One region of the Peribacillus sp. N1 genome, then DNA from elsewhere that is predicted to be linked to it. Evidence: riboswitches for the same ligand, from Rfam matches in the RefSeq annotation. Region 1 holds a riboswitch; each other region holds the start of a gene.
The links. A riboswitch is a leader RNA that binds a small molecule or an ion and turns the genes downstream of it on or off. The one in region 1 is predicted to bind lysine.
Positions count from the first base shown of each region.

Region 2: another riboswitch for lysine. It lies ahead of ACYP5M_RS09835 (aspartate kinase); the one in region 1 lies ahead of dapA (4-hydroxy-tetrahydrodipicolinate synthase).
Region 3: another riboswitch for lysine. It lies ahead of ACYP5M_RS13805 (amino acid permease); the one in region 1 lies ahead of dapA (4-hydroxy-tetrahydrodipicolinate synthase).

Region 1 is NZ_BAAHZO010000001.1:1,054,450-1,065,285, forward strand. Features, by position in the region: gene ACYP5M_RS04965 (metallophosphoesterase) at 1-1,416, opposite strand, end outside; lysine riboswitch at 2,144-2,322, shown strand; gene dapA (4-hydroxy-tetrahydrodipicolinate synthase) at 2,456-3,352, shown strand; gene ACYP5M_RS04975 (Lrp/AsnC family transcriptional regulator) at 3,790-4,281, opposite strand; gene ACYP5M_RS04980 (DMT family transporter) at 4,533-5,447, shown strand; partial or broken gene ACYP5M_RS04985 (DNA alkylation repair protein) at 5,584-5,861, opposite strand; gene sdaAA (L-serine ammonia-lyase, iron-sulfur-dependent, subunit alpha) at 6,092-7,654, opposite strand; gene ACYP5M_RS04995 (amidohydrolase) at 7,724-8,905, opposite strand; gene ACYP5M_RS05000 (MFS transporter) at 8,920-10,155, opposite strand; gene ACYP5M_RS05005 (helix-turn-helix domain-containing protein) at 10,318-10,836, opposite strand, start outside.
Region 2 is NZ_BAAHZO010000002.1:278,006-288,841, forward strand. Features, by position in the region: gene ACYP5M_RS09785 (GerMN domain-containing protein) at 1-353, opposite strand, end outside; gene ACYP5M_RS09790 (dihydrofolate reductase family protein) at 416-658, opposite strand; gene racE (glutamate racemase) at 807-1,610, opposite strand; gene ACYP5M_RS09800 (MarR family winged helix-turn-helix transcriptional regulator) at 1,621-2,064, opposite strand; gene ACYP5M_RS09805 (helix-turn-helix domain-containing protein) at 2,286-2,510, opposite strand; gene ACYP5M_RS09810 (acyl-CoA thioesterase) at 2,633-3,097, opposite strand; gene sdhB (succinate dehydrogenase iron-sulfur subunit) at 3,327-4,100, opposite strand; gene sdhA (succinate dehydrogenase flavoprotein subunit) at 4,118-5,869, opposite strand; gene ACYP5M_RS09825 (succinate dehydrogenase cytochrome b558 subunit) at 5,940-6,548, opposite strand; gene ACYP5M_RS09830 (YslB family protein) at 6,933-7,403, shown strand; gene ACYP5M_RS09835 (aspartate kinase) at 7,467-8,699, opposite strand; lysine riboswitch at 8,790-8,966, opposite strand; gene uvrC (excinuclease ABC subunit UvrC) at 9,028-10,800, opposite strand.
Region 3 is NZ_BAAHZO010000003.1:174,720-185,555, reverse strand. Features, by position in the region: gene ACYP5M_RS13825 (spore germination protein) at 1-516, shown strand, start outside; gene ACYP5M_RS13820 (GerAB/ArcD/ProY family transporter) at 540-1,640, shown strand; gene ACYP5M_RS13815 (Ger(x)C family spore germination protein) at 1,637-2,719, shown strand; gene ACYP5M_RS13810 (glycoside hydrolase family 13 protein) at 2,804-4,483, shown strand; gene ACYP5M_RS13805 (amino acid permease) at 4,532-5,983, opposite strand; lysine riboswitch at 6,080-6,265, opposite strand; gene ACYP5M_RS13800 (LacI family DNA-binding transcriptional regulator) at 6,520-7,482, opposite strand; gene ACYP5M_RS13795 (metal ABC transporter solute-binding protein, Zn/Mn family) at 8,129-9,052, shown strand; gene ACYP5M_RS13790 (metal ABC transporter ATP-binding protein) at 9,065-9,820, shown strand; gene ACYP5M_RS13785 (metal ABC transporter permease) at 9,831-10,754, shown strand; gene ACYP5M_RS13780 (metal ABC transporter permease) at 10,751-10,836, shown strand, end outside.

The DNA.
Region 1 (10,836 bases):
GTTCATACTTTTACTTCCATAATTTTTCACCTTCACTTGGAGTGCAGTCGATTCACCTTCTGTTACTAAAGAAGGAGAAGCTTGTGTCGAGACCATTTCCAGGGCTTTTGTCTGACCTTCAGCCAGTAACACCTTTTTACTGCTATTGTTAAATGAATCTAGTGCTTGTACCTTAATTTCATAATCAGTACCTGGCTTAAGTCCAGCAACAGGGAACTCTAAATTCTTTGGTACAGGATCATAATAGAATTCAGAAAATGCGGTGAAATCTGCGTCCATCTCCCCTGTTTCCTTGTTTTTGGCTGTAATGTGATATGAATGTACGAGTGCGTTATCTTTTGCCTGTGGAAATGTTACATTCAAACTTCTTAGTGTAGATTTTTCTTCTACAATCGAAGCCTTATCTTTAACTGCAAAAACCGGTGGTAACTGATCTCGATCGTCTGTATATTTAAATTTATTTTTTTTAGAAGGATTTTTTATTACCCATGGTTTTCCTGTCCAATCGTCTTTATGAAAGTCACGTTTTTTAATGACAACTTTATTATTATAAACTTCTACAATCATTCCTTGACTAATATCCCGATATCCTTCTGGATGGAACCCTTGAAGTTTGCCTGGCTCCAATTCCAAATAACTTACAGAAGACGTGCCAACTGACGTAAAGTCTTTTTGATGAATCGTTCTCGGGTCTTCGAGTGGATAATGAGAATGGCCTGAAAATGTAATAACCTGTGGATGTTTCTTTAAAGTATCATATAAAAGTTCTTTATTTTCCTGAGTTCCCCACAAGTCACTTCCATACACAGTGTCTTTAATGTGTTGATGAAGAAAAACAAAGATTGGTTGGTCCGGATTCTCTTTTTCTGCTGCAGCTAACTTTTCACCTAGCCAGTTAATTTGATTAACGGAATATAAACCATGCGTATTACCATTTTCCGGACTTAACGTAATAAAATCATATCCATTTACTTTTTTATGATAGTAAAGAGAATCCATTCCTGTTTTCTCGAGAAAACGATCTTGTGCCTTTTCAACGGAAAGTCCATTCCAATAATCATGGTTCCCCATTGTAAACATGGATTGGACACCACCTTGTTTCTTCTCATTATAAATGGAGAAGAACTTATCATATTCAGAAGCGTATCCATAGTCCGTTAAATCCCCAACGACAACAAAAGCATCCTGTCTAGGCGCAGCTTTATTTAATTGATCCATGGCTGTTCTGAACTTGTTCATATCAGCTGTTGATCCATCATCAATATGCACATCACTGATTACTGGAAAAACGAGCTCAGGTTTACGTTTATTATCTGAATTTGAAGATTCCGAGAATGCTTGTACACTTGATAAAGAAGTTGTTAATCCTACCGTTACAACTGTCAGCATTGCTGCAAATTTATTTTTCCCTTTCAAAATCAATACCTCCTATTTATCGTTTAGCTAATTATGTATTTTTTAAACAGATCAACAACCATCCTCCTTGTTTATAAATTTTTAAGGTGTTTACCAATTAAAATAGTAACTTTACATTATTAATAAAATATAAGACCAATGTAATTTATATATTAATAATCAGAAAAGGACTAAGGCCAGTATTCGTTCCATTCACTTTTGTTTCGTTTTTGGTATTGATTTTCCATTTCTTAATGGGAATGGGGTACTATCCCTACTATCCCTCAACTACGTAGTTACCCGTAAAATGGTAATATTTATACAGATGGTAAATGATTCCACAGTACATAGAAATACCAATTTTCATATGGTAAAGTCTAGAAGAAGGAAAGGAGAGAGGTTATTATAAAAAATTATTAAATATTGTGATGGTAATAACTCTTGTCTTTGGACTGTTTTTTGCGATTGCACCGATGAATAAAGCATTAGCATTGTCCTACGATAATACAAACCCTTATTCGTCAGGTTGTGCTTCTAAAAGCCCAATCACCTATGAAACAGAATATATCTATAAAACTATTAATGTTGAGATTACATAATCTAAAAAAGATGAATCCAGCCCTATACCGTATCCATTTTCATTGATTATTCATGTATTCTTAAAAAAATTTTCTAAATTGCCTTGCAATAGAAAGGATTCCTTGTTATATTACAGTCAATTAAATATTTTCTTACTTCATACTTTTGAAGTGAGGATAGAGGAGCAAAAACCATTAGTACACATTTTGAGGAGAATGAGATCCTATGACTATTGTGGAAAGGGGAATTTGCCGAAGCCGAAAGAATCTCATGTTCTTGAAGCTGGTTCTGCTATTGAATAAATACAGGACTGTCATATAGGAAACTATATGGAGGGCTATCTTATGCGCGGAAACATTTTTTTGATAAATATTGTTTCTACTGCAGCAGCGAATCCTCGTTGTTGCTTTTTTGCGTTTACTCCTGAATGGCCCACCACCTCTGAATATTTTTAAAAAATCATACAAAAGGGTGTGAAGTTATGAATTTTGGCCAAGTTTTAACCGCAATGGTTACCCCGTTCAATCATAATGATGAGGTTGATTTTAATGCTACGAGAACTTTAGTAAACTATTTAATTGCTAATGGCTCTGATGGATTAGTAATAGCTGGTACAACTGGAGAGTCCCCTACATTAACAACAGAAGAGAAACTGGATTTATTCAAAATTGTTGTTGAGGTTGTTGATGGAAGAGTTCCAGTCATAGCTGGAACTGGCTCAAATAACACGAAAGCTTCCATCAACTTAACAAGGCAAGCTGAGGCAGCAGGAGTCGACGGAATAATGCTCGTTACCCCATACTATAACAAGCCGTCTCAAGAAGGATTATTTCAGCACTTTAAGGCTATTGCCCAATCAACATCTTTACCGGTAATGCTCTATAATATTCCAGGACGAAGTGTTGTAAATATGTCAGTAGAGACGATTGTTAACCTCTCAAGAATCAACAATATTGTGGCTGTAAAAGAGGCAAGTGGTGACTTAGATGCCATGGCACAAATCATAAGCAAAACAACTGGTGATTTTACATTGTACAGCGGCGATGATGGGTTAACATTACCGGTTTTAGCCATCGGTGGAACAGGAATTGTTTCGGTTTCTTCACACATAATTGGTAATGAAATGCAAGAAATGATAAATAGCTTTAAAAATGGTGATGTCCATGGTGCTGCCGCTACACATCGTAACCTTCTTCCAATCATGAAAGCATTATTTGCTGCACCAAGCCCCGCACCAGTAAAATCAGCATTAAATATGCGGGGGTTAAATGTTGGAGGTGTCCGGTTACCATTGGTCCCTTTAAACGATGAAGAAAAAAGAGCACTACAAATGGCTCTACAACCTAGAAACGAAGAAGCTGTTTTGTTAAATAAATAAATAAAGATAATGATTCATTCAGCATACTTTAATACCGTTTTTCTAATTAAAGACCATAATAAACGGGATTAAATTTTAAAAAGCAGTGCAACTCATAAAGAGTGCACTGCTTTTTAATCGATCCACGGCTCAGTGCTTAAACTGGTTGAGCAATCCATTTTCAAGAAAAAATATATGGCATACAGTTGGCATTATAAATTTCAAATTTCTAACGCAATGATTTTATCGGGATCGATCATAAGCTTGTATTTCTAGTGATGTTGAGATGTAATTATTGAAAGACATAGTGTACCTGCCCAATTCTCTTGAAGTGATAAGAATAATCTTAAATGACTCGTTCCTTGGGATCCAATCTATAAAGGACTTCATTTTTTTATTTCTTCTTCTACCTTTTCTCTCTCTCTTGTTCTATAAAACACGTTCGATAAAGTGTTCTTTTACGAACGGGACTTTTCTTCCCATATAGGTAAAACAGTTGAATATTTAATTTCTCTAAGAGCTAGGCTAGTTTGAATTTTTGTTATGCCTAGTTTATTTAACTTTCTAATAAATATTTCTAATTCCTTCCGATCTTTATTAGCCACTTTTAGAAGATAATCATACTCACCTGTTAAACAATGACACTCTAATACTTCTGACATAGAAGCTAATGCCTTTTCCAAAACTTCCAGTTCTTCAGCTTGATGTATATTTGTACTAATAAAAATGAAACATAATAAATCAAAACCTAGCTTCTCCTGGTTTAAAATTGCTACTTGTCCATTAATAAACCCTTCATTTTCCAAACGTTTTATCCTTGAATGTATAGCTGGGGGAGATAACTTGACACGCTTTGCGAGCTCAGTATTACTTAACTGTGCATCCTTTTGCAGTAAATCTAAAATTTGAATATCAACATTATCTAGAACCTTGCTTACGATAGATTCCACTTATAGTCACTCCTTTTACAAATGTTCCAAAAACGGTATCATCTAATAGCTAAAACTTAATTTAATTCTGTTTATCGGCAATATTTATTAATATTATTTTAAGTATCTTCTATTATACAAAATAATATATTAAGTAACGATCTAAAATGTTAAAATTATTAATAAATAATTGTAAAAATTGAAATGTCATTGTGCACAATGGCTTCGATCCTTTTACTTAAACAGTGAAAGATGTAAAGGAGCAAAATGAAATGCAATATTATTATTTTTCGTTATTACTTTTAACAAGTTTGTTATGGGGTGGAAACTTTGTCGTTGGAAAGTCGCTTGTCGAACATGCTTCTCCGATGACATTGACGAGTTTAAGGTGGATCATTGCTGTTAGTTGTCTTTTGCCAATTGTATGGTGGAAAGAAAAAAAGATATTTCCTCCTCGAAGTGCAATCCTTCCTTTATTTTTGATGGGAATTACGGGTGTGGTTCTATTTAACCTATTGCAATTTGTAGCATTAGAGAAAACATCCGCGACTAATGTTGGATTAATATCAACATTAAACATGATTTCAATTGCTATTTTTTCATTTTTCTTTTTAAAAGAAAGAATTAATATTCTACAAATGTTTTCTATGTTTTTTTCGCTTATTGGCGTAATACTTGTACTTTCAAAAGGAAATATTGATCTTTTCCTTTCATTACGATTTAATACAGGTGATTTATATATGATGGCTGCTGTATGCGTTTGGGGAATATATTCCGTCTGTAGCAAATGGGCAATGGTAACGACAACACCCATGATGTCTACATTATATTCTGGTATATTTGGAATTATAGTTCTTCTACCGTTTAATTTTTCCAATTTTACAGTGTCTAATATAAATACTTCCTTCATACAATCTATTTTATATACAGGCGTTATCTCAACTGTAGCATGTATGGTACTTTGGAATATTGGTGTACAAAAATTAGGTACAACAACTTCAGGTATTTTCTTGAATTTTAATCCTATTTTTACTGCAATTTTAGCTTTTTTATTATTAGGTGAAAAAATGACGTGGATACAAGGAATTGGTAGTGGTATTGTGATTATAGGCTGTTATTTGTTCTCACATTTTAAAGCGAAGGTGATTTTCAAAAAGAATTCTAGACAATCGCAGATTCAAGCATGATATTTTTTCAAAGTCTAAAAACATAATATCTCTCGTGATTACTTTTCAATATATACAAGAAAGCCTGATCCAAGGTGGATACAGGCTCATTTGTTCAAAAACTTTACGGATAAGGAATAATAAAAAAGTGCTAATTTTAACATCTTACATACTTGCGTTTAAAACCAATCCTTCCTGTTTCGACTTCTTTTTGAATACTTTCGTAAGCTTTTAGAAAGCTGCTTTTTTTCTTGTCAGCCTTTGCGGTCTCGACTGCCTTTTCATGGAGCGGCAAATATGCAATCCCCACAGTGTATAGAAAATTATTCATAGCTGATTTCGTTCTGGCGAATCGTGAATTGTATTTTTCACAAGGTCAAGCATATTGGAAATCTTGCTTTCTGAAAATTCAACGTCTAGTTGATTCCCTGAAAGCACCGTCTAGCTGAAGAGCTTTATTGCACGAGGACTTACGGTGCTATGTCCTATGCAGGCATTGGAATTTCCCCTATTAAATTTTGCCCTTAAGATTGGCATCACAATATAGACAAAAGGCATTCGGAACGAATTCATTCCAAATGCCTTTTATGAATTTCATCCGCATATCATGCTTTCTTGCATCAGCAAAATACATTTACGAGCTTAATTGATGAATTTATAGGTAACTACTTAGTTTGAACCAATACAATTTCGTCAATAGTCGGAATCTCTCTTTTTAATAAAGATAAGAGAGTGTCTTCGATTGTATTGTCGATTTCACAAATTGTTATTGCATCACCATTGATTTTGGAACGTTCATTGGCCATACGGGCTATATTGAACCCTTTTTGATATAGAATTTCCGATAATTCAGCAATAACCCCTTTTTGGTCAGAATGACGAATAACAAGTGTTGGCCTTTCACCTGAAAATTTAAATGGATACTCATCGAATTCCTGAACCTCCACTTTACCACCGCCTAAAGAGCTGGCCAAAACCTTTACAGTACGTGTGAACCCTGTCAATTCTACGAGAACCGTATTTGGATGGTAGCTTCCAAGCACCCGTTTCGTGAATTCATATTGTAAGCCATTTTCCTCAGCAATTTCCTTTGAATTTGGAATGCCGTCATCCATGGTAGATAACCCGAGCACACCGGCTAAAAGAGCTAGGTCTGTTCCATGGCCTTGATAGGTTTCTGCGAAAGAGCCCATCAGCGAGAACTTTGCATATACTGGATTTTCATTTAGTAGCTGGCGGGCAATATTCCCGATCCGGACAGCCCCTGCTGTATGGGAACTCGAAGGGCCAACCATTACGGGACCGATGATTTCATACGCACTTTGGTATTTTGCCGGCCCACAGCCACTAGTTTTTTCATTTAAAATCTGCTTCTTTAATTTTTGCCCGGTCGGAGTTCCGGCAAGACCGCCTATCCCGGTTTCTCTCAACGATTCGGGCATTTGCTGTCCGACTTCATGCATCACATGGATCACTTCATCCGGCGGGATGACCGAGGCTATCCCGGCTAAAGCCATATCCGCAGCAGCTTGGGCGGTAAGTGCATGTAAACCGTTGCGGATGATGCACGGGATTTCCACCAGCCCAGCAACCGGGTCACAAACCAAACCCAGTGAATTTTTTAAAGCAATTCCGACGGCATTTCCAACCTGCATTGGTGTTCCACCGGCAAGCTCTACCAGGGTGCCGGCTGCCATTGCGGTTGCTGATCCTATTTCAGCTTGGCACCCGCCGGCTGCCCCTGATATCGAAGCTTTATTGGCAACAACTAAGCCGAGAGCAGAGGCAGTGAATATTGTCTGTACAAGCTGCTCTCGGGTAAATTTCCCGCTGTCAAGTGCGTGAACAAGGACAGCTGGCAAGATTCCCGCTGAACCAGCTGTTGGCGTTGCCACAATCCGCCCCATTGCAGCATTTACTTCTGATACCGCGAGCGCATTTGCTGCAGCATTCAATGTTTTAGGATTGACAAATGAATTACCGTTTTGGGCATACTGATAAAGACGGTTTCCATCCCCACCAGTCAAACCAGTACGCGACATGACTGGACTCATTGTACCTCTGCGGACAGCCTCCTCCATTACAGTAAATTGTTCTGACATTTTTTCGATAATCGTTTCCCTCGAACAGCCTTTCTGTTGTACCTCTGTTTTGATCATCAATTCCGAAATAGTTGAGTTTTCCTGCTCTGCTTGTTCAATTAACTCTTTTAAATTAGTAAAAGACATGTGATCACTCCTATAAAGAAGAAGGTTCCCACGCCGCAGGCATAAGAACCGTCCCCTTTTTCCCTTTTTTTACTTCTGTCCAAAATATTCCGCAACCACTGCTGCCATTGCTTTTGCCGCGATGATAAGGCTGTCCTCATTAATGACAAATTTAGGATGATGGTGAGGATAAGCTGGTCCATTCTCCGGCTTTGCTCCAACATAAAACATACTGCCAGGAATTCTTTGCAAATAGTAAGCAAAATCCTCTGAACCGGACATTGGCGGTGTTTCCATTAATGCTTTGATTTCAGGAATTCCAGCCTTTTTAATCCCATTTACAACCAGTTCAGTCATGGCATTATCATTCACCAAAACAGGGTAATCATGCGAATATATTAAGTCATAGGTAATGTCAAATTCTTGAGCAAGCCCCGCTAGGATTCGCTTGAATTCCGTTTCCACTTTAGCACGAACTTCACTGGACATGGTTCTAACGTCTCCTTCAAGTTCCACGCTGTCCTTTATGACATTAAATGATCCCTTTCCATCAAACGAGCCAATCGTTACCGTCGCCATATCAAAAGGATTGATTCGGCGACTGACAATCGTCTGGGCTGCTACAACAAAATGGCTTGCTGCGACAATACTGTCATTGCTTGTATGCGGCATCGAACCATGTCCGCCTTTTCCTTGGATTTTCACTTTGAAATATGAGCGTCCGGCCTGCATTTCTCCAGAACGATAGTAGACTTCCCCGGTCACCGACGGGGACATTAGGTGAATACCGAAAATACTATCCACACCTTCCAAACATCCATCTTCAATCATGGCAATCGCTCCACCAGGAGGCGTTTCTTCCGCAGGCTGATGCAAGATAACGACGTTTCCTCTTAATTGGTCTTTCATTTCGATTAATGCTTCGGCTAATATCATTAAATAGGCAGTGTGTCCATCATGACCACATGCATGCATAACACCTGGATTAACCGATTTAAAAGGTACATCTGCCTCTTCCATAATGGGCAGTCCATCAAAATCAGCACGCAGGGCAACCGTTTTACCTGCCAGTCCGCCTTCGATTTTAACTACCACTCCATATCCGCCAACATTTGTCCGTATTATTACATTTTTATCTTTATAAAAATCAGCAATATATTGGGCCGTTTTTTCTTCTTTAAAAGATAATTCAGGATGTTGATGGAGATATCTGCGTATTTCAATCATTCTTTCTTTTTTCTCTTCAAGTTTTTGCATTAATTGATCTAGCATCATTTTCCCTCCTATTATTTTTCTGTTTTAACGGTAAGTAAAACTAGACCGCATATTACTACGGCTATTGCCAAGGTGATAAAAACGATAGAGAACGATCCACCAGCCATGGAAATTAAAGCACCGAATGCCATTGGTGCAATAAAGCCCCCAAGCGTTCCACCCGTATTGACGATCCCAATAGATGACCCAATTACTTTCTCAGGCAAAATTTTGTGCGGCCAAGAGAAAATTCCCACAAAAATCGTGGTTAGTAAAAATGTGAGCACATATAAGAAAGCAATGGAAAGGGCCAAGGAATTTGAGAATACTAAACCAAGAAACAACAAGGATGAAAGGACTGAACATACCATTAACAGTAACTTTTCCTTGCCAGCGAAATATTTTGTCAACAATACACCTGCAAATATGGAGGCTAATGTTCCTCCAATAGCGTTCACTGCCAGAATTATCCCTACCGTACTAATGGATAGTGAAAATTTTGTCTTTAGGAAAGTTGGCAGCCATGACATATTTCCGTAAAAAGCCACATTCGCCAGCAGCATGGCAACGAATAAAATAATTACATTTCTATTAGAAATCACTGACTTAAAACTAACTTGTTTCTTTTCAATCTTCGTTTTGGCAGTTGGTTGGCTATTAGGTACCAATAAAGCAACCATAAGTAAAGCAATGGCAAAAAATGTCCCCAGTGCATAGTAGGCATAGTGCCAATTTAAGTCAATCAGCCGTGCCCCGATTACAAACGCAAAAATTCCGCCAATTCCACTCGTTGACAAAATGAGCGATTGAATAAAAGTTCGTCTTGTTTTCGGGAAATTTTCGGCAATTCCTTTTGAACAGCTTGGAGGATAGCCTGCATGGCCAATACCAGCCAAGAAACGAATCAAAATAAACATCAATAAGCTTCCAGCAAGGCCAAATGCAAATGAAAATATCGTAATGAGCGAAAGCGAAAGCATCAGTACCTTTTTATATCCAATCCTATCTGCGAGCCATCCCCCAGGTATCTGCATTAACGAATAACCCAAGAAAAATAAACTCATTATCAAACCGGTTTGACTTGTTGTTAGATGGAATTGTTCAGCAATTGGGATAATTGCAGTCGAAATCATGTTTTTGTCCATGTAAATCATGGAATAACCAGCCATTAAAGCTGTAGTCAACAAAACTCCACCGGTATTCTTTTCCTTTGATACCGAAAGTTTTGCATCGCTGTGCTTCTTAATCGTTCCTTGAGAAACAGACATAAAAGGCTACCTCCGAATTAATATTTATGTAATCGCTTTCTTGTCTTCATTATAAATTTTTTAACTATTGAAAACATTCCAATCATTGTCGAAAACACACTCCATCATTTGCCCTTTTTCATTACTTGGCTTATTCAAACAACAAAAAAAGACCATTAAGTTTTAACCTAATGGCCTAATTTCAAAGAGATGAATGGCATTTAACGTCAAAGTGGATTGTAATAAGAGCTCCGAGGCAATGTTTTCCTCATAGATTTGCAAATCTGGATAGGCTCGCTGCTTGAGATACGTAATGATCTCTTGATCATAGATATACTGCTGATTGAGATTGAGCCAATTAAAGTAAAATGCACCATTATTTCTATCGAGAATGTATTTGCGAATTTGATAAGTGCCAGAAGGCAGCCCTGAAATCATGATTTTCTTTTCCTTTGTTAAGGAGCTCAAAAAGAAGCTTTCGACAGAATAAGTGGGATTAACATAGGAATTGTTATATATAGCTAATTGGTACCCTTGTTTCCCCTTCGTCAGTATAAAGTCCTCACCTTCGGCAAAAATTTCTTGCCCAATTTTTGCGACTAATTGCATGTTAAAAAACGCCGGACGTTTTATTTGATAATAATAAAGGAGGGCAATTCCATTCATTGCAATATTATCATTATTCATATTACTATTTTCTAA
Region 2 (10,836 bases), on a different contig from region 1:
AGTTTATCCGTGACAGGTCCGTTAGTGACAAGGTAATCAAGGGCCTGTTTGGCGACAGCTTCCGATTTAGGAAGTTCCAATGTTTGTGGAACCACATACCCGCTTTTATCAATTAAATATAACTCCGTCTTCACTGTTTTCGTTTCAACAGCGCCCTCTTCTCCATCAGTCGCGGGCTTTTCCTCACTATTCATTTCTGTTTCTTTTAATGAAGATTCATCCTCGACTAATGAAACATCCTTTGGCGGATCTATTTCCTTTTTCTCTTCACCGCCAAATAATCCGCAGCCTGAAAGCCAAAAAGAAGATGCCAGAATGGTCACAGCCATTGTTACTTTTGATTTATTGGACATAAAATCACTCCTAGGACAGTTTGTACTCCTATTTATACGAGCCCTAGGGGAAAATAGACCAATTATTTTTCTCTTTGATAATGGGGCTGGGCAATTTGCCCGTTTGTCAGCTTCACTGGGATTTCGGGACTACCTGAATGGAACAATCGAATCCGATTCCCCAATATAACCGGAATGATGGACAGAATCATTTCATCCACCTGCGTTTCCCTTATGAAATCTCTCACTAATTCTGCACTGCCGACAAGCCAGATCCTTGAACCTTCTTTCTTTTTTCCGATGAAATCACCTACATCTTCGTCCATAACCCTTTCGCACTTCTTGAAAGCAGGCTTTATGTTGATAGGGAAATTCTTGTTCCAAAATATGAATCTGTCATATGTCTCATAATCACCGTATCGATACTAACACCGTCTGTTCAAGACAAGAAAAAAAGACTTCCAAATGGAAGTCTTATAAGTGATCGATTTTAATTGTTTCAATGGTATTGACATGAATACCGAGCCAGCTCGACGCGATGGAACCAAACATATCTCTGGAACCGGTTGTATAAAAGCGATGAACTGGGCGGAGCTTGCTTTTATTGATTAATTTATAGTAATCCAAAATGACACTTGCCTCACGGGCGGTTTCTTCCCCAGAGGAAATGACTTGTACTTCATCCCCCATATAGGAAGAGATTACAGGCCCCAGCAGTGGATAATGGGTACATCCAAGGATCAATGTATCGATCTTCGTTTTCTTCAACGGGTTCAAGGTTTGTGCCACGACCCTATTGACGATACCCCCTTCAAACTCCCCGCTTTCTACGATTGGGACAAATTTCGGGCATGCTAAACTATCTACTTTCACATCGGAATTGATGGAGGCAAGCGCGTCGTCATATGCTTTGCTTTTCACCGTGCCTTCCGTACCAATCACGCCAATATGCAAGGAATCAGAAACTTTCAATGCCGCCCTTGCCCCTGGATGGATGACACCCAACACCGGAATCGGAAGTGTTGCCCTGATTTCATCCAGTACAGCTGCAGTCGCTGTATTGCAGGCGATGATCAGCATTTTTATTTCCTTCTTCATCAAAAACCTCGTCATTTGCCATGTAAAGGTTTGGACATCTTTTTTGGTCCTCGGCCCATAAGGGCATCTTGCTGTATCACCTAAGTAAATTATATTTTCATTTGGAAGCTGACGCATGACTTCTTTAGCTACTGTCAAACCGCCTACCCCTGAATCAATGATGCCTATCGGTTGTTTCAAAAAACTCGCCTCATTTTTCTTTCATTTCTTGATGTAGTTTTACTAGAATCCCTTTGAGGGACATGATGTCAGATTCGTTAAAATTGACTAACACGCCACTCAAGTACTGCTGCCGCTTATTAATCACTTCTTCGATTATCCGTTCACCTTCTTCAAGAAGGTGAATTCGAACCACACGCCGGTCCTTTTCATCCCTGACACGCTGGACAAGCTGATGTTTCTCCATGCGGTCAATCAGATCCGTCGTTGTGCTGAAGGCGAGAAACATCTTCGTGGACAATTCGCCAATCGTCATGTCACCTGATTCAAAAAGCCATTGCAAAGCCACGAATTGAGGAATGGTAATTTTATAATCATGGAGAATTTCTCTTCCCCTTTGTTTAAGCCATGACGATACATAGCGCAATTCCCTCTCGATATCGGCTACATATGCCGCCTGCTTCTCTTCATCCATACACACAGCTCCCCACTTCATGAAACTTATCATACTACCATTTTGGATGAAAGTGAAATGATTTTCAAGATTGATTACCTGGAATCATAATGAAACGCTCTCATAAAAATAAGCAGCATCCAAAGAAGTCAAAACAACCAAATTGTTTTGCCCTTCCTTATATGCTGCCAATGAACGGGAGAGAAAATATTTATAAGGCTTACGTATTAAGAGTTAACACATTAAAGCTTAAGTTCTCCCATACGAAGGAGTTCTATGACTGCCTGCGAACGTCCTTTAACTCCAAGCTTCTGCATCGCATTCGAAATATGGTTTCGAACTGTTTTTTCGCTAATAAACAATTCACCTGCGATTTCTTTTGTTGTTTTGTCTTGTACTAGTAACTCAAATACTTCTTTTTCTCTTTTGGTGAGTAGTGGCTTATGAGTGAATTCGTTCTCCTTCAAGTAATGTTACCCTCCTTGCCTTCACCAGCATAAAACCCGGAGTGGGTGTCTATTTAGTCAAGATATAGTATGTCGGCTGAGGCAATGGAGTGACTATTTTACTTGTCTAAATGGAAATATTTTTAGGAATGTTCCAGCACAGTTTGCCACATCGAGTGCTTCATCTCTTCCGTCCAAGGTATCGGCTTTCCGGTGGCCTTGGAGACTTGTACAATCGTCCCCCTGCCCGTTAAACAAATTGATCCATCCTGTTTGGTCCCCATATAATGTATGTCCACTGAAGAATTTCCGATATGGTCAGCTTTCACATGGATTGTCAATCGATCATTGAAAAAAACCTGCTTCAGGTAATCACACTGTAAGTTAGCAACAACCGGCATCTCACCGCATTCAGCAGAGGTCCAATCCGACATGAATCCCATGCTATTGAAATACTCAATCCGTGCTTCCTCAAAATAAGTAAAAGGAATCGTGTTATTCAAGTGCCCAAACATATCAGTTTCTGAAAAGCGGACCTTAATCTCATGTTTAAAGGAAAAATCATTGATCCACTCCGTTATATTATCGATATATGATATTTTGCCCAACTTGTGCACACCCTTTCTAAAATGAATGGCTATTCACTCATTTTATAAGAAAAAAGCCATAATGAAAAGTATTTTATATTGGAAGATGTTTAATTTTATCATTCTCACTTCATTAATTTAGTCATTCAGCATTTGCGGGTGCCACAAATCATTTTACACATCAATCCAAGCTATCAATCGATAAAAAAAGAACCCATATCATAAGATATAGGTTCTTTCATGTTCATTTTTAAACTTCATCGCTGCCGAAGAAGTTACGGAATTGTTGGATCGTAGTATCACGGTTCAACGCTGCAATCGAAGTAGTTAATGGAATGCCTTTAGGGCAAGACTGCACACAGTTTTGTGAGTTACCGCAGTTTGCAAGTCCTCCATCACCCATGATTGTATTTAAACGTTCAGCTTTGTTCATTGCACCTGTTGGATGTGCGTTGAACAACCGAACTTGTGATAATGGTTGTGGCCCCATGAAGTCTGAATTGCTGTTTACGTTCGGACAAGCTTCCAAACAAACACCGCAAGTCATACATTTAGATAACTCGTAAGCCCATTGACGTTTCTTTTCTGGCATACGCGGTCCCGGTCCAAGATTGTACGTTCCATCGATTGGAATCCATGCTTTTACCTTTTTCAATGAGTCGAACATACGGCTGCGATCGACTTGCAGGTCACGAACAACAGGGAATGTACGCATTGGAGCTAGACGAACTGGCTGCTCCAATTGATCGATAAGAGCTGTACATGATTGTCTTGGTTTACCATTGATAACCATTGAACAAGCACCACATACCTCTTCAAGACAGTTCATGTCCCATGCGATTGCTGTAGTGTGCTTGCCTTGTACAGTTACCGGATTACGACGAATTTCCATAAGAGCCGAAATTACGTTCATATTCGGGCGGTATGCTAATTCGAATTCCTCATCATAAGGAGCTGAATCCGGTGTATCTTGACGAGTGATTATAAAACGGACTGTTTTAGTCTCAGATTTAGTTTCAACCATTTTTTTGCTCCCCCTCTTTAGTGTTTCGTAGTGTAGTCACGTTTACGCGGTGCGATCAGTGATACATCAATATCTTCATAATGGAATTCAGGTGCTTGATCCAAGCCTTTGAATGTTGCCATAGTAGTTTTCATGAATTCCTCATCATTACGTTCTGGGAAATCAGGTTTGTAATGCGCTCCGCGGCTTTCGTCACGGTTTAACGCACCAATTGTGATTACACGAGCCAATTGCATCATGTTTTGCAGCTGTCTAGTGAATGCAGCTCCTTGGTTACTCCATTTAGCCGTGTCATTGATGTTAATTTTCTTGTAACGTTCCATCAGTTCAAGAATCTTGTTATCCGTTTCTTTCAGCTTGTCATTGTAACGAACTACAGTAACATGCTGTGTCATCCACTCACCAAGTTCTTTGTGAAGGACGTACGCATTTTCGTTACCATCAAGAGACATGACTTCATTCCATTTCTCTTGTTCTTGTTTTTCGTACCCTTCATACAATGAAGAAGGAATGGATTCTGAAGTTTTATCAAGGCCTTCAATATATTTAACGGCGTTCGGTCCAGCGACTGAACCACCATAGATTGCAGAAAGAAGTGAGTTAGCACCAAGACGGTTACCGCCATGTTGTGAGTAATCACACTCACCTGCAGCGAATAAACCTTTGATGTTAGTCATTTGGTCATAATCCACCCAAAGTCCGCCCATAGAATAGTGAACGGCAGGGAAAATTTTCATTGGAACTTTACGAGGATCTTCACCCATGAATTTCTCGTAGATTTCAATGATTCCGCCAAGTTTAATATCAAGTAATTTCGGATCTTTATGTGATAGATCCAGGTAAACCATGTTTTCTCCATTAATGCCAAGCTTCATGTTCATGCAGACGTCGAAGATTTCACGAGTCGCGATATCACGAGGTACTAGATTACCATAAGCAGGGTATTTTTCTTCAAGGAAATACCAAGGTTTTCCGTCTTTATATGTCCAGATACGTCCACCTTCACCACGAGCGGATTCACTCATTAGACGAAGTTTGTCATCTCCAGGGATTGCTGTCGGGTGAATTTGAATGAACTCACCATTTGCATAATTTACACCTTGTTGATAAACGATGGAAGCTGCTGAACCTGTATTGATCATTGAGTTAGTTGATTTACCGAAAATGATTCCAGGGCCGCCGCTCGCCATGATGACTGCGTCTCCAGGGAATGATTTGATTTCCATTGAAGTCAGGTTTTGAGCTACGATACCGCGTGCTGTTTGCTCATCATCGATTACAGCTCCAAGGAATTCCCAGCCTTCATATTTCGTTACAAGGCCTTCAACTTCATAACGGCGAACCTGCTCGTCCAATGCGTAAAGTAATTGCTGACCAGTTGTTGCACCAGCGAATGCTGTACGGCTATGTTGAGTACCACCGAAACGACGGAAATCAAGAAGACCTTCCGGAGTACGGTTGAACATAACACCCATACGGTCAAACATATGGATGATCGATGGTGCTGCTTCGCACATCGCTTTAACCGGCGGTTGGTTAGCCAAGAAATCTCCGCCATAAACTGTATCGTCGAAGTGGATATATGGAGAATCCCCTTCACCTTTTGTATTTACTGCCCCGTTGATTCCGCCTTGGGCACAAACTGAGTGAGAGCGTTTAACAGGCACTAAAGAAAATAAATCAACCTGTTGTCCCAGCTCTGCTGCTTTGATCGTAGCCATTAATCCAGCTAGACCTCCACCAACGATAACTATTTTACCTTTACCCAATTCTGTCACTCCCTTATTTCCATTAGCCAAGCTATGTTTTTCCTAATTCTTATAAATGAACTCTATCTTCTTATACGAAAGCGAAAATTGCGCTGATTCCGATATAAGAAAGAAGAACGAAAACGATCAATGTAAAGTAAGTCATGATTCTTTGCGATCTTGGTGAAACTGTAAGACCCCAGCTAACTGCAAATGACCATAATCCATTAGCAAAGTGGAAGATTGCCGAGATAATACCAACAATATAGAACACAATCATAAATGGACTAGAGAAAATTTCAGCCATCATGTCAAAGTTAACTTCAGCACCCATAGCTGCTTGAATTCTAGTTGCCCATATATGCCAAACAAGGAAAATCAACGTTATGATTCCAGTTAGACGTTGTAGCATGAACATCCAGTTACGGAAGAAACTAAATCTGCCTAAATTGTTTTTTGCTGTAAAGGCAATATAAATTCCGTACACAGCATGGAAAATGAGCGGTAGATAGATGACGACCCATTCTACCAGAATCTTCACGGGCGTATACTCAATTAAATGAACTGCCCCATTAAAAGTCTCTTCTCCTTTTGTTGCCATAAAGTTTACCGATAAATGAAAAATTAGGAATAGACCAATTGGAATTACTCCTAGAAGTGAATGAAGCCTGCGATTCCCAAACTCACGATTTTTTGCCACTAAGTGCCCCCCCTTAATTTGTGAAAAATCATGCAAAGATAAACTGGTGGCTACCTTTTATCTCCGCGTGAAAATACAGTATAGAGTCAAAAAAACTCCTCTATACTTCCTTTACAATTATGTGACATGTCCATTTTACTCCTGACTTCTATATGCGTCAAGAAAACGGATACAAGAAATCTCTTTTTCAGAATAGATTTTATTGGATTAAATTAGCTATTTTTTGTATGTCAAGATGATATTTTGAATAAATTTCTAATTTAACTATTAATATCTCGATATAATTTCTCATTTTTTTCCAATTGTTATTTAAATAAATAAAAAACAGTATAATTTGCAAAAGAAATACGTTTATAATAGATTTACAGAAAGAGGCGATAAATTATGAAAAAAAATATTGCTGCTGCGATAGAAGAAGAGATTCAAACTGAAGAAATTCAAACTGAAGAATTCCTGGTTCCAGCTTTCGGATACGAATTAATCAGAGAAGTTCTATTGAACGATATTCTCGGAAAAGACTCTAATCAAATCCTCTATTGGGCAGGTAAACAATTAGCAAGAAAATTCCCATTGAATGGCGATCAGGAAGTGATTGAATTTTTCCAAAGCGCTGGATGGGGCAATCTGGAAATCTTGAAATATACGAAACACGAGATGGAATTATCCCTGACGGGTGAAATAATCAGCCGCCGCCTGGATTTACACCCTGATTGTCACTTCCAACTTGAAGCCGGTTTCCTTGCCGAGCAGTTTACACTGCAAAAAAAATTCCTCAGCGAATCAACGGAAGAAATTAAACGCCGCGCAAAAAAAGTGATATTCACCATCCAATGGGATCCCAGAGATCCAATCTAATAAGCCCTTAAAACAGACTTACCCTTTTTACCGGAAGTCTGTTTTTTATTGGACTCCTGACACTTAAGCTAGCACATTTGCATGCTGACCTAGTTTAAATGCTTCATGAAGAGATTCAACCGCCTTCACCATTTCCTTTTCATTGACGACAGTCGAAACTTTAATTTCCGATGTGCTGACCATTTTCACCTGGATGCCTGTATTGGCCATCACTTCAAACATCTCGGCAGCCACTCCCGGATTGGATACCATACCAGAACCGACGATGGATACTTTTGCCAATCCGCTCTCCGTTTCGACTCGGTCGAATCCCAATTGTTCTTTATTATTTTCCAGCACGATCAAGGCCGCTTCCGTATCTTCACTTTTTGTGGAAAAAGATAGATTGGTCGTATCCTCGGCAGTCATGCTTTGAATGATGATGTCCACATTAATCCGGTTTTTCGCAAGTGTTGTGAAGATTGTGGATAATGCACCAAGTGATTGGGGCAAACCATATATTGTGACCCTCGTAATACTGTCTTCAAAAGCAATCCCGCGTACAATTAAGTTTTCTTCCATAGTTGCTTCCTCCTCAATGATCGTTCCTGATTCTCTCTCCATGCTTGAACGGACTTCAAGCGGTATTTGATAATTTTTTGCATATTCGACAGCCCTTGGATGAAGGACGCCCGCCCCCAAGTTGGCAAGTTCCAGCATTTCATCATAAGAAATCGATTGGAGTTTTCGTGCGCCTTTTATGTAGCGAGGGTCCGTTGTGAAAACACCCGTTACATCCGTATAAATATCGCATCTATCCGCATTCAGCGCTGCAGCGATGGCAACCGCTGTCGTATCGGAACCGCCTCGCCCTAAGGTAGTGATTTCCCCATTTGCATCGTTCCCCTGGAAACCAGCCACGACCACTATTTTCTTATCCTGAAGCTGAGCTTGGATCCTCGTGGCATCGATGTTTAAAATCCGGGCATTCCCATGAACGGATTCCGTTTGCATGCCAGCCTGCCAGCCAGTATACGAAATGGCTTCATGACCTTCTTCAATCAATGCCATCGTTAACAGGGAAATCGTTACCTGTTCCCCCGTAGTCAATAGCATATCCATTTCCCTCTTGCTCGGGGTTCCGGAAATATCCCGGGCCATGGAAACCAATTGATCCGTGGTTTTCCCCATGGCTGAAACAACGACGACTACCTCATTTCCATTCTGCGCTTCCTCGATTACCCGATTGGCAACATTTTTGATTTTTTCTACGCTTCCGACGGATGTTCCGCCAAATTTTTGAACGATTAATGCCATCCTCATGCACCCTCTCTACCTTTTTAGGCAATAAAAAAAGCAATGAGAAATATCTCATTGCTGTGATCACATATCTAAATACTGTAAACACAGTGAGATAGCTCTCCAGGATATAAACCCTGACAATCCGACATTTATTAAATGTCGGACCAGGAAAACAAGGTATGAGTCTTGTCTTCCTTCGGCGTCATCCCCTTTCAAAACCTTTCATGGAAGCTCATACTTCTCCAGGTTTTTACTCTTGAATTCCGCACCTCTATCAGCACTTTTAAGTTGTCTAGTTAAAAATTCTTTTTAATCATAGCATAGAGATTTATCGGTAGCAAGATTATTCTTGTAATTTTCTAACGATTCCCTCTGCTACCCCTTTTGGCATGCCAGCTTCCATGATTTCCTCGGCGGTTGCCTCTTTGATTTTCTTCAATGATCCAAAATGCCTTAATAATTGCTTCCTTCGCTTTTCCCCGACTCCTGGAATATCATCAAGCTGGGAGTGAACTGCATTTTTCCCGCGTAGCTGGCGATGGAATGTAATCGCGAACCGATGGACTTCATCCTGAATTCTTTGCAATAGGTAAAATTCCTGGCTCCGTGAATCAAGAGGTACGATTTCAAGCGGATTTCCGATCATCAATTGCGAGGTCCTATGCTTTTCATCCTTAATGAGGCCTGAAAGTGGAATATCAAGGCCCAATTCATTTTCCAGAATATCCCGAACGGCTTCCACATGTCCCTTTCCGCCATCAATGATGATCAAGTCCGGAAGCGGCAGCCCTTCTTTCAATACCCGTGAATACCTTCTTCTGACCACTTCACGCATCGATTCATAATCATCAGGCCCTTGGACCGTCTTGATCTTATATTTGCGGTACTCCCTTTTTTCCGGCTTTCCATCAATGAACACGACTAAAGCGGAAACTGGGTCACTTCCCTGGATGTTGGAGTTATCGAAAGCTTCAATTCGATGCGGGGTGTAGATACCCAGTTGCTTCCCGAGGTTTTCCACCGCATTGATCGTTCTTTCTTCATCCCTTTCAATCAAAGAGAATTTTTCCTGAAGCGCGATGGAGGCATTTTTATTCGCCAATTTAAGCATGTCTTTTTTCGCTCCCCGTTTCGGGTGAATCGTTTTGACACCAAGCAGCCCTTCGGCCATTTCGGCATCCACTGATTCAGGCAGCAAGATTTCCTTTGGTTTAAAGTGGTTCGTAATCTCGTAAAACTGACCGAGGAATGTAAGAAGTTCCTGTTCGGGTTCATCGTAGACCGGAAAAAGTGAAACATCCCTTTCTATTAATTTACCCTGCCGGACAAAAAATACCTGAACGCACATCCAGCCTTTATCATAAGCAAAACCAAATACATCCCTGTCGATGAAATCTGTCGTCATCATTTTCTGCTTCTCCATCGTAATATCGATATGGGCAATTTTGTCACGGAACTCCTTGGCCCTCTCGAAATCGAGATCTTCCGATGCCTCCAGCATTTTTTCAGTCAGTTCTTTTTTTATTTCAGTATGCCCGCCGTTCAAGAACCTGTTGATATCATCCACCATTTTTTTATATTCCTGTTCCTCTACATCATATACACATGGGGCCAGGCACTGGCCAAGGTGATAGTAGAGACAAACGCGATCAGGTAAAGTATTGCATTTTCTTAGGGGATAGATGCGGTCGAGCAATTTTTTCGTTTCGTTAGCTGCAAATGCATTCGGATAAGGACCGAAATATTTACCTTTGTCTTTTTTGACTTTTCGCGTAATGATTAGACGTGGGTGGCGTTCCGCAGTCAGCTTTATGAAGGGATACGTCTTATCATCCTTCAGCATGACATTATATTTTGGGTCATGTTTTTTGATTAAGTTCAACTCTAAAATAAGAGCCTCGATATTGGAAGAGGTGACAATATATTCGAAATCCTCAATTTCATTCACGAGCCGGAATGTTTTTCCGTCATGAGATCCCGTGAAATAAGAACGGACACGATTTTTCAACACTTTCGCTTTGCCTACATAGATGATCGTTCCCTGACGATCTTTCATTAAATAACAACCAGGTTGATCGGGAAGAAGGGCAAGTTTATTCTTTATTTGTTGATTCATGCATTCAGCCTCCTGTTCTCCCTTTTTTACAATTAT
Region 3 (10,836 bases), on a different contig from region 1:
TTTCCGCCGATCTTGGAAGCGATCGTGCTGGAAGGGACGATCGAATTGCTGAGGGAAGCGGCGGTCAGGCTGCCTGCTAAGGTTGGCTCTACCATCGGCATTGTTGGCGGTATAGTCATCGGTACAGCCGCTGTGGAAGCGGGATTTGTCAGTAATGTCTTGTTGATGCTTGTCGCTTTGGCTGCCTTGGCTTCATTTACGGTGCCGATTTATCAAATCAGCAATACGATTCGTCTTATCCGCTTCCCCTTTCTAATTGCAGCCCAGTTATACGGGCTGTTTGGAATAGCGTTATGCAGTGCCTTCATCTTAAGTCATTTATTGAAATTGACTTCGCTTGGCAGTCCATATTTAGACCCGCTTTACCCCTTAAGAATTCATGACTTTAAAGATAGTCTGATTCGCCTCCCTTTTTCAAAACAGAAAAAACGCCCGCAGTTTCTGCGGACGGAAAATCCAATAAGGATAAGGAAGGAGGCGGAAACGCGAAACTCCCATAATGATATCGATGAATAAGGTATAGAAAGCGGTGAGAAGGTATGGAAGTCAAACCAAATGAAACTAAACAAATATCTCCATTTTTTGTTTTTTTTCTGATGCCGGGCATGCAGATTGGAGTAGGGATATTGGGGTTTGAACGGATCATAGCGAAAGAGGCTGGCCAAGACGCATGGATATCGGTCCTCATATCAGGGTTGATCATAAATGTTCTGCTTTGGATGTGTTTCAAGCTTTTAGGCAGGGGGCCCCAAACAATTGACTTGGTCGCCATCCACAAGGATTTGTTTGGTAAATGGGTCGGAAATGCTTTCAATATTTTATTCATCCTCTACTTTATAATGATCTCCATCATTCTTATCAGGACTTATTTAGAAGTCATTCAGGTTTGGATGTTCCCTGGTGTCAATGTCCTGATGCTAACAACCATCATTCTTATGCTCGTGTATAGTTTTGTGGAGGGAGGTTTCAGGGTCATTACCGGTTTTTGCATAATCGGGCTTATTATCGGATCGCCATTATTCCTTTTGAATTATTTCCCATTGAAGTTTGCCCACTTTGAAAATTTGGGTCCTTTTCTTGATCATTCCTTTTTGGCAATCATGAAGGCCTGTAAGAAAATGACCCTGAATTACCTTGGCTTTGAATTGCTCCTCATTTATTATCCTTTCATTAAAAATCGTGAAAAATCTCAAAAGTGGGCCCACTTAGGGGCGTTGTTTACTATGTCGATTTATTTAGTATCGATTGTGGTTTCATTAGCCTACTATCATCAAGATCAGCTGAAAGATGTAATTTGGGCAACTTTGACGTTATGGAAAATCGTAGACCTTCCATTCATTGAAAGGTTCGAATACATAGGGATTTCCGTTTGGTTGTTCATGGTGCTGCCGAATGTTTGCATAGGGGTTTGGGCAGCAAGCAGGACAGCAAAAAGAGTATTTGGGTTAAGACAGAAAAAGATGTTGGTTTTCATTCTGATCATCATCTTAGTTTCCTGCATTTTTTTGGATAACCGCTATAGAATCGATAAATTTAACACGATCAGTTCGCAAATTGGTTTCTATATCGTTTATTTGTATCTTCCACTCCTATTCCTATGGCAGTCGATCGTCTATAAAGTCAGGGGGCATAAATTATGAAAATCAAACTACTCTTGATAATATTAGCAGGCTTTTTGATGACGGCGTGCGGCGTGGAAAAGCAAATATTAGAAGATATATTAATTGCTGAAGTCGTAGGTTATGATGATGCTGAAGAGAAAAGAATCAAAGGTACGGTCGTTGTCAGTGTTCCTCAGCCTGGGGAGGAAGCAGATCTGGGTAAAGAAGTATATGAAGCGAACTCCCATGATATAAAGGCGGCCCGCCAGCAAGAAAATGCAAAAACACCATACCCGATTGTCGGCGGGAGACTGTCAGTCATTCTATATGGTGAAGAATTGGCAAGTAAGGGGGTGAATGATTATGTCGATACATATAGGCGTGACCCAATGGTGGGAAGGGATTTGTATTTAGCGGTCGTTCATGGCAAAGCGGAGGATGTAGTTAAAATGGAGCCGAAGTTGATTAAAACTCCAGGAGTTCAAGTGAAAGAGCTGATCGAACAGAATATAAGGACTAATTTGCCTGATGTAGATCTTCACAGGTATTTATATGCGTATCATGGTAAAGGAATCGATCCGGTCATGCCTTTATTGGAAACAACAGGAGACCAAATACGGGTGAGAGGGATCGCCTTGTTTAAAAAGGATCGTTATATCGGTAAATATATCCCTTATGAAGACGGCTTTTTATATAAAGTCCTTAGTGAAAACTTTAAGCTGGGGAGTTATGAAATTAAATGGAAGGAAAATGACTTTACCGATATCAATAACGTGGAGTCACGTGTCCATTATCATATTTCGAATGCCAATCAAGACCCCAAGGTCAGGATTGGAGTGAAAATGAAAGCGAGTCTGCTAGAGGTCCAAGGCTATGACTTGGGCAAAGCGGTCGACCTGAATAGAATAGAGGCCAGGGCCGAGCGGATCATTGGTAAAAAATTAAATGAGATGGTAACCATGTTTCAGGAGAACAATATAGATCCGCTTGCACTCGGTGATCACGCTAAAAGTAAAACAAGAAATTTCGATCAAAAACATTGGGAGGAGGCATATCCCGATATTCCGATCGAGGTCGATCTGGATATTGAAATGATTCAAACGGGAATAGCTGAATAAAAGTAGAATATTCTGGAGTTTCCCCCTTTATAATAGGGTATTGGTGTAATGATTGTGCTAATGCGGCTAAAAAGGGGGAAAAGCATGGACAAAGCATGGTGGAAAGAGGCAGTTGTGTATCAAGTGTATCCAAGGAGTTTTATGGATAGTGATGGTGATGGGATAGGGGATATAAACGGGATATTGATGAAACTCGATTATTTACAAGAACTGGGTGTGAACGTGATATGGCTATCCCCAGTTTATCAATCTCCCAATGATGACAATGGGTACGATATCAGTGATTATAAATCAATCATGACTGAATTCGGGACAATGGCTGACTTCGATAGGTTGTTGAAGGCAGTTCATGAACGTGGAATGAAGATCATGATGGACCTGGTGGTCAACCATTCTTCAGACGAACATCCGTGGTTCGAGGAATCGCGATCCTCAAAAGATAATCCGAAACGTGATTATTATATTTGGAAACCTGGCAGGAATGGGAAGGAGCCAAATAATTGGGAGTCCATTTTTAAAGGTTCGGCATGGGAATATGATGAAGGAACCGATGAATATTATTTACATTTATTCAGCAGGAAACAACCGGATTTAAACTGGGAGAACCCTAAGCTCCGTGAAGAAATCTACAGTATCATGACATGGTGGCTGGATAAGGGTGTCGATGGCTTCCGGATGGATGTCATCAACTTCCTTTCAAAAGATCAAAGCTATTCGGATGGAGCCGTTCGCCATGAGAAGCAGTTTGGTGACGGAAGCCCATTTTTCCTGAATGGCCCGCGCATACATGAGTTTTTACAGGAAATCAATCAACGGGCGCTTTCTGGGTATGACGTGATTACGGTTGGGGAGATGCCAGGCGTCACACCGGAGGACGCACAATTGTTCACAGGTAAAGATCGTGGTGAGCTACATATGGTCTTTCAATTCGAACATATGGATTTGGGGAGAGGGCCTGAAGGAAAGTGGAGTAATGATAAGTGTAAGCTTACCGATTTAAAGCGAATTCTTTCCAAGTGGCAGACTGGTTTGGAGGGGGATGGCTGGAACAGTTTATACTGGAACAACCATGATCAGCCCCGGGTTGTCTCAAGGTTTGGTAATGATGGAAAGTATCATATTGAAAGCGCTAAGATGCTTGCTGCTTGTCTTCATATGCTTCAGGGTACACCTTATATATATCAAGGGGAAGAGCTGGGCATGACCAATGTTGCATTTGAAAGCATCGATGAATACCGGGATATCGAAACATTGAATTCATATGACGAACTAGTCAATTCTCATGGCTGGTCAAAAGAGCGGATGATGTCAGCCATTCACGCCCGCAGCCGAGATAATGCGAGAACACCGATTCAGTGGAATGACTCCCGGAACGCAGGATTCACGCAAGGGACTCCTTGGATTAAGGTTAATCCCAATTTCCCCGAGATTAATGCAGAAAAGGCCTACAATGATCACAATTCCATTTTTCATTTTTATAAAAAGCTTATCCAATTACGCAAGGAACATGATATCGTCGTTTATGGCCGTTTTGAACTGCTGTTCCCGGATGATGAACGAATATTTGCCTACACGAGATCGTTGGAAGAAGAAAAGCTGTTAGTGCTATGCAACTTTAAAGAAGAGCAGGCCTCCTATACTTTGCCTGAAGAGCTGCATGCATATTCTGCCACAAAGCTGATCGGCAATTATGATCAGGAGGAAGAAGGAATCTCCAGCAAACCCCTGCAACCATATGAATGCCGTGTTTATCAATTGAAATGAAAAAAGGACCTGTTCTTCTTCGATTAGGAAGAACAGGTCCTTTGCGTATTATTTTGATTTAAGGTCACATTCCTCTAGGGGAATGATTTTCGTTTTGTGCTTAATTTTATAGCCGAACCATAAGACGAAAAATAGAATCAAGCCAATGTAGGAAACGAACATTGAATTCCAGTCGATCCCATCGCTGCTGAAAGCTTGATAGCCTTGTCCGATAATAATGATAATACAAAGGACAAGTGCGAATATAGGCCCGAATGGGAAGCCTTTTGCCCGGAATGGTAAAGCATTCATATCAAGGCCCTGAGCTGCGTAGGCTTTGCGGAACCGATAATGGGCAATCGCAATCCCTACCCAGGTGACGAATCCCGCCATGCCTGAAGCGTTCAATAACCAGATATAAACGACGCCATCACCGAAAAACGAAGCTAAGAATGCAACGCAGCCAACTAAAGAAGTCACGATAAGGGCATTCACGGGTACTCCTCTTTTATCTAACTTGCCTAGGAATTTCGGTGCTTTACCATCACGTGCCAAGTCCCATAGCATACGGGTTGAAGCGTACATGCCAGAGTTACCGGCTGAGAGTACGGATGATAAAATAATCGCGTTCATGATGGATGCAGCAAATGCAAGGCCGGCCCTTTCAAATACAAGCGTAAATGGACTTACGGCAACATCTTCACTCAATAAACGTGAATCGGTAAACGGAATGATCATGCCAATTACAAAAATGGCTAAGATATAGAATAAGATGATACGCCAGAAAACGGATCTGATCGCTTTTGGGATATTTTTTTCTGGATCCTCACTTTCACCTGCAGTCACTCCAAGCAATTCCGTACCTTGGAATGAAAAGCCGGCAGCCATGAATACGCCTAGAATCGTGAAGAATCCTCCGTTAAAGGGACCTTCGCCCATTGTGAAATTGGAAAAACCGATTGGGTCTTTGCCACCCATGATTCCGAGAATGATCAGAACACCCGTGATCAAGAATATGACGACTGTCACGACCTTGATCATGGCAAACCAGAATTCTGTTTCCCCGAAACCTTTAACTGACATGTAATTGATAAGAAACATAATGATTAACGCAATGGCACTCCAGATAATTGAAGGGCTATCCGGGAACCAGAACTTCATAATTAAGACAACGGCTGCCAATTCGGCAGCAATGGTGATTGCCCAGTTATACCAGTAGTTCCAACCAATCGCAAAACCGAAAGACGGATCGACGAATTTGGATGCATAGACACGGAACGAACCGGCCACTGGCATGAACGCTGCCATTTCTGCAAGACTTGTCATTAAGTAATAAACCATGATGCCGATGATTGCGTATGCCACCAAGGCACCGCCGGGTCCGGCTGAATGAATGGCCCCGCCACTAGCTAAAAATAAACCTGTTCCAATCGTTCCACCTAATGAAATCATCATTAAATGACGCGCTTTCAGGCTCCTTTTCAGTTCAGTAGGGCTTGATGGTGATTGTGAATTTGACAATTGATGTTACACTCCTTTTTATTGGAAGGGAACGAAAAATAAAAAAACAGCAGTCGAAAAAGATCGACGGCTGTTTATAATAAACCCGTTTATCCTTCCGAAGATAGCTCCCCACGCTTTTTTGAAAAAACGTGACAGTGGTGTTCCTGTTCGGTTACACCGCCAGCAAGAATATACATGGAATATACCCTAACTTCGGCAACTTATCCTTTCAAACGGAGTCTTTAATTTTCCAGAATCTCGTCCGTTTTACTTTTATAAGCTGCAGCCTCTAACTCATCGGTAAATGAGGAAGTATTCAATTTTCTAAAATCGTTTGCGTCAGTTTAATAGGTGACGTCGGACGATTGTACTCATGAAATTCATGCAATCTTTAATAGATTGCTAGTAATTGAGTAAACTTTACTATATCAAAATTATAAAATAACTTCTGGGATATCGCAATGATTATTTTATGTGGTTATTTTTTCCTAGTTGAATGATGGCAGTAAGGAAGAATTCAAGTGACGATATACTAAAATAAAGCATCCTGATAACTAAACGGTTTTCCTTTTTATTAGGGCGTAGTCCAGTTTTACATGTTTGACCTCTCCAGGATTCTCAAATAGGTCCACTGCCATTTTCCCAATCCATTCCAGCGGTAAGGAAATGGTCGTGATGTCGAGCATTTCGCCAAGGCTATCATTATTGAAGCCGAGAATGGCCACATCTTCCGGTACCCTTATACCCGATTTCTTAGCGGTAAGAATGAATCCTGCCGCCGTGTCATCATTCGTGATGATGATGGCTTCAGGTTTATCCATCATCGAATTCCATTCCTGAAACAATTGTTCACCGTCTTTGATGTGATAACTGCCTTCAAACAGCCATTCTTTATTGTTTATCAGTTGATGTTTACTCATGATATCGTTAAAGGCTTTTGTGCGGTGGGAACTATTTCTGCTTTTTTTACGGCCGAGGCTGTATCCGATTTTCTTATATCCTTTAGCGATCACGTACTCAAGGGCACAGGAGAAAGCTGCATAATGATCAATGCTGATGGATGAGAATTCAGCCTGAGCTGTATCTTCACATAAAATAATCGGTCCGTATTTTTGATATTCCAAGAGGATTTTCATTTCTGAAATCCTTGAACAAACGATAATGCCATCGAGCTGCTTCATTTGTAGCATATTAAAAGCCTGGATTTCTTTCTCTCTATCATAATTTGTTTGAAAGATGACGATATGACAGCCGATTGCATTTGCCTGTTTAGTGATTCCGTTAACGATTGCCCCGTAATATGGGTGATTGTTGAAGGGGATGATGATGCCGATAAGATTGGTCTTGCCTTTTGAAAGATGAATGGCGTTGATGTTTCTCGTATAATTCAAACGATTGATCGCTTCTAAGACGCTCTTTCTTTTATCGGGGCTTACATATGGATGATCATTCAATACACGAGACACTGTTGAGACAGATACACCAGCACATTGAGCTATTTCTTTAATATTTGTCATGGTATCACCGTTTTTTCTTTTTTTTTATTGTACAGTATGAAACCCATTTCAGGGCAAGGGAACAGTGTGGGACTGCTGAAGATTTCTTCAAATAAGGTCTTGTTCTGGTATTGGTTTCATCCTTTAAGATTTGTTTAAGTCTTAGAGGAGGAGGAAATCATGATGTTCCAAACTTTAATCACCCTGGTTGTGCTTTGCGGAATCGAATTGGGATTTGCGTACTTGGCAATTTCATTGAAACAGGAAAAATGAGTGGCAATGCCAGTCAAGAATTCCGCGGTATTACGCGAGGAAACCACGTTTACTCGTGAATTTCATGTCGTCCAGAAATAGCTCCCCTATTTTATATTCACCATTAAAACTCCACAATATAAATATAACTTCATCGTTACGTTTCATGTACGGAATGACTGGCTGTCAGGGAGCTCCCTAGTGAGATTCCTGACAGTTTTTATTGTGTGTAAAAGTCATTCGCCTTTTTGAAATGTTTAAAAAATAGTTGCACTTTTTTTGTATATTTGTGTATAGTATAAAATAAGTTGTGTAGAGGAAACTTTTTAGCATTTACGACAATGTAAAAAAATTTACACTTAATTTTGCGTTCGGCAAACATTTTTAGGGAAATGAAAAAGAGGAGGGAATATGGATGGGTTTTCTAAAATCTATTGGGGGTGTGCTTGCTGCATTGCTGATTTTAACGGGGTGCGGTAATGATACAGCCGATAGGGATAAAGGCAATGGCAAGCTAAATGTCGTTACAACAACGGGAATGATTGGGGATTTGGTTGAGAATATCGGCGGTAAACATGTCGAGGTCACCAGTTTAATGGGACCGGGAGTCGACCCCCATCTATATAAAGCGACACAGGGTGATGTTAAGACACTGGATTCGGCTGATATGATTTTTTATAACGGATTGCATCTTGAAGGGAAAATGACGGATATATTTGAAATGATGAGTAAGGATAAACCGACGATTGCCGTAACGGAGGACTTTAAGGAGAACCAGCTTCGTAAAGTGAGTGCAACGGACCATGATCCCCACGTATGGTTTGATGTAAAGCTTTGGATCGTTGCGGCGGAGGCAGTTAAGAAAGAATTGATTGCCAATGATCGGGAACATGAAGCAGAGTATCGTGAAAATTATGAGGAGTACGTCCTGCAATTGGAGGAACTTGATAAATATGTTCAAGAGGAAATTAATAAAGTACCGGAAGATCAACGGGTTCTCGTTACAGCACATGATGCTTTTGGATACTACGGGCAGTCATATGGCCTTGATGTAAGAGGGCTCCAAGGGATCAATACTTTATCGGAATATGGATCAAAAGATGTGACGGATATGCGTAATTATCTTGTGGAGAACAAAATAAAAGCGATTTTCATTGAGTCAAGCGTACCAAGGAAGGCTATCGAGGCTGTCATTCAAGGGGCAGGTAAGCAGGGTCACAAAGTGGAAATCGGCGGGGAATTGTTCTCGGATGCAATGGGTGAAAAAGGGACGGAAGAAGGAACGTATATCGGAATGGTCCGTCATAATACAGACACCATCGTCCGTGCATTGAAATAAGGGGGAGAAACTATGAATCAAGCAGCTTTGAAGGTCGAAAATTTAACGATTGCTTATCATAAGAAGCCGGTTGTCGAAGATGTCTCGTTTGAGGTGCCGGAAGGAAATTTAATTGGTATCATAGGCCCCAATGGAGCAGGGAAGTCCACTTTGATAAAGGGAATACTCGAATTGATTCCAAAAATATCGGGGCAAATCACAATAAAAGGATCTACTTATAAATCGATGAGGAAGAGTATCGGTTATGTACCACAGCGGGAGTCAGTGGATTGGGATTTTCCGACCAACGCACTCGATGTCGTGATGATGGGCAGATATGGTCATCTCGGATGGCTGAAGCGGCCAGGGAAGTCCGAAAGGCAGAAGGGGATGGAGTGCCTGGAAAAGGTGGGGATGGCTGAATATGCTAACCGCCAGATCAGCCAGCTATCAGGCGGGCAGCAGCAACGGATATTCCTGGCCCGTGCATTGGCACAGGAAGCGGATATTTATTTTATGGATGAACCGTTCGTAGGGGTGGATGCCGCAACGGAGAAAGCAATCATACAATTGCTTATGGAATTGAAGGAAAAAGGCAAAACCGTCCTGGTTGTGCACCATGATCTATCCACCGTGAAGGAATATTTCGACTGGACGATGTTATTGAATAAAAAGGTGATGAAAATAGGTCCGACAGAGGAAGTGTTCATTCCCGAATACTTACAGGAAACATATGGAGGCCGCCTAGCGATACTATCAGACACAAAATCCGGCCTTTTATTAAAATGAGGTGTACACGATGAACATACTGGATATTATTACTGATCCAAATACAAGGTGGATATTGCTTGGCACGATGTTTCTCGGATTAAGCAGCGGGGTCATCGGCAGCTTTGCATACCTCAGAAAGCAGTCTTTGCTTGGTGACACGCTCGCACATGCAGCATTACCCGGTATCTGTGTGGCCTTTATGTTAACTGGAGTGAAATCCACTTCCTACTTTCTAATAGGTGCCGCACTGGCTGGCTTAGTGGCTGTCTTCTTGATCAGTGTGCTTACGAGATACAGTAAGATCAAGCAGGATGCGGCATTGGGAATCGTCTTATCTTCCTTCTTTGGCTTCGGAATTGTCATGCTTACGCAGATCCAGCAGAGCGAGTATGGAAACCAGAGTGGATTGGATACGTTTTTATTCGGGCAGACGGCGTCAATGGTCATGTCCGATGTGTATATGATGATGACGGTTTCTTTTATTCTCATATTCACTTGTACCGTATTTTTTAAAGAATTCAAATTACTTTCCTTTGACCCTGGGTTTGCTAAGGGGATGGGATTACCAGTTGTTTTTCTGGATTATTTCATCATGATGCTGATCGTGGCAGCTGTAGTGATCGGTATCCAGGCTGTAGGCGTCGTATTGATGGCATCTTTACTGATAACGCCTGCGGTATCCGCGAGATATTGGACGGAGCGCCTGCATATCATGGTCATCCTGTCTGGTATATTCGGAATGTTGAGCGGTGTGTCTGGTACGTTGATCAGTACATCGGTCAATGATTTGCCAACAGGACCGTTAATTGTCTTATCCGCGACGGTATGGTTTTTCTTTTCCATGCTTTTTGCACCTAAACGCGGAGTGCTTTCATCTGTATGGAGAAGGGTTTCGACGAAAAAGAAATATTCTCTCGAACAGGATAGAAGGAAAGGGAGCCACACATCATGAATGATTTTTGGATTATCTTAGTCGGAGCATTAGTGGCGGGTTCTTGCAGTGTATTAGGGTGTTTTTTGATAGTCAGGAAAAT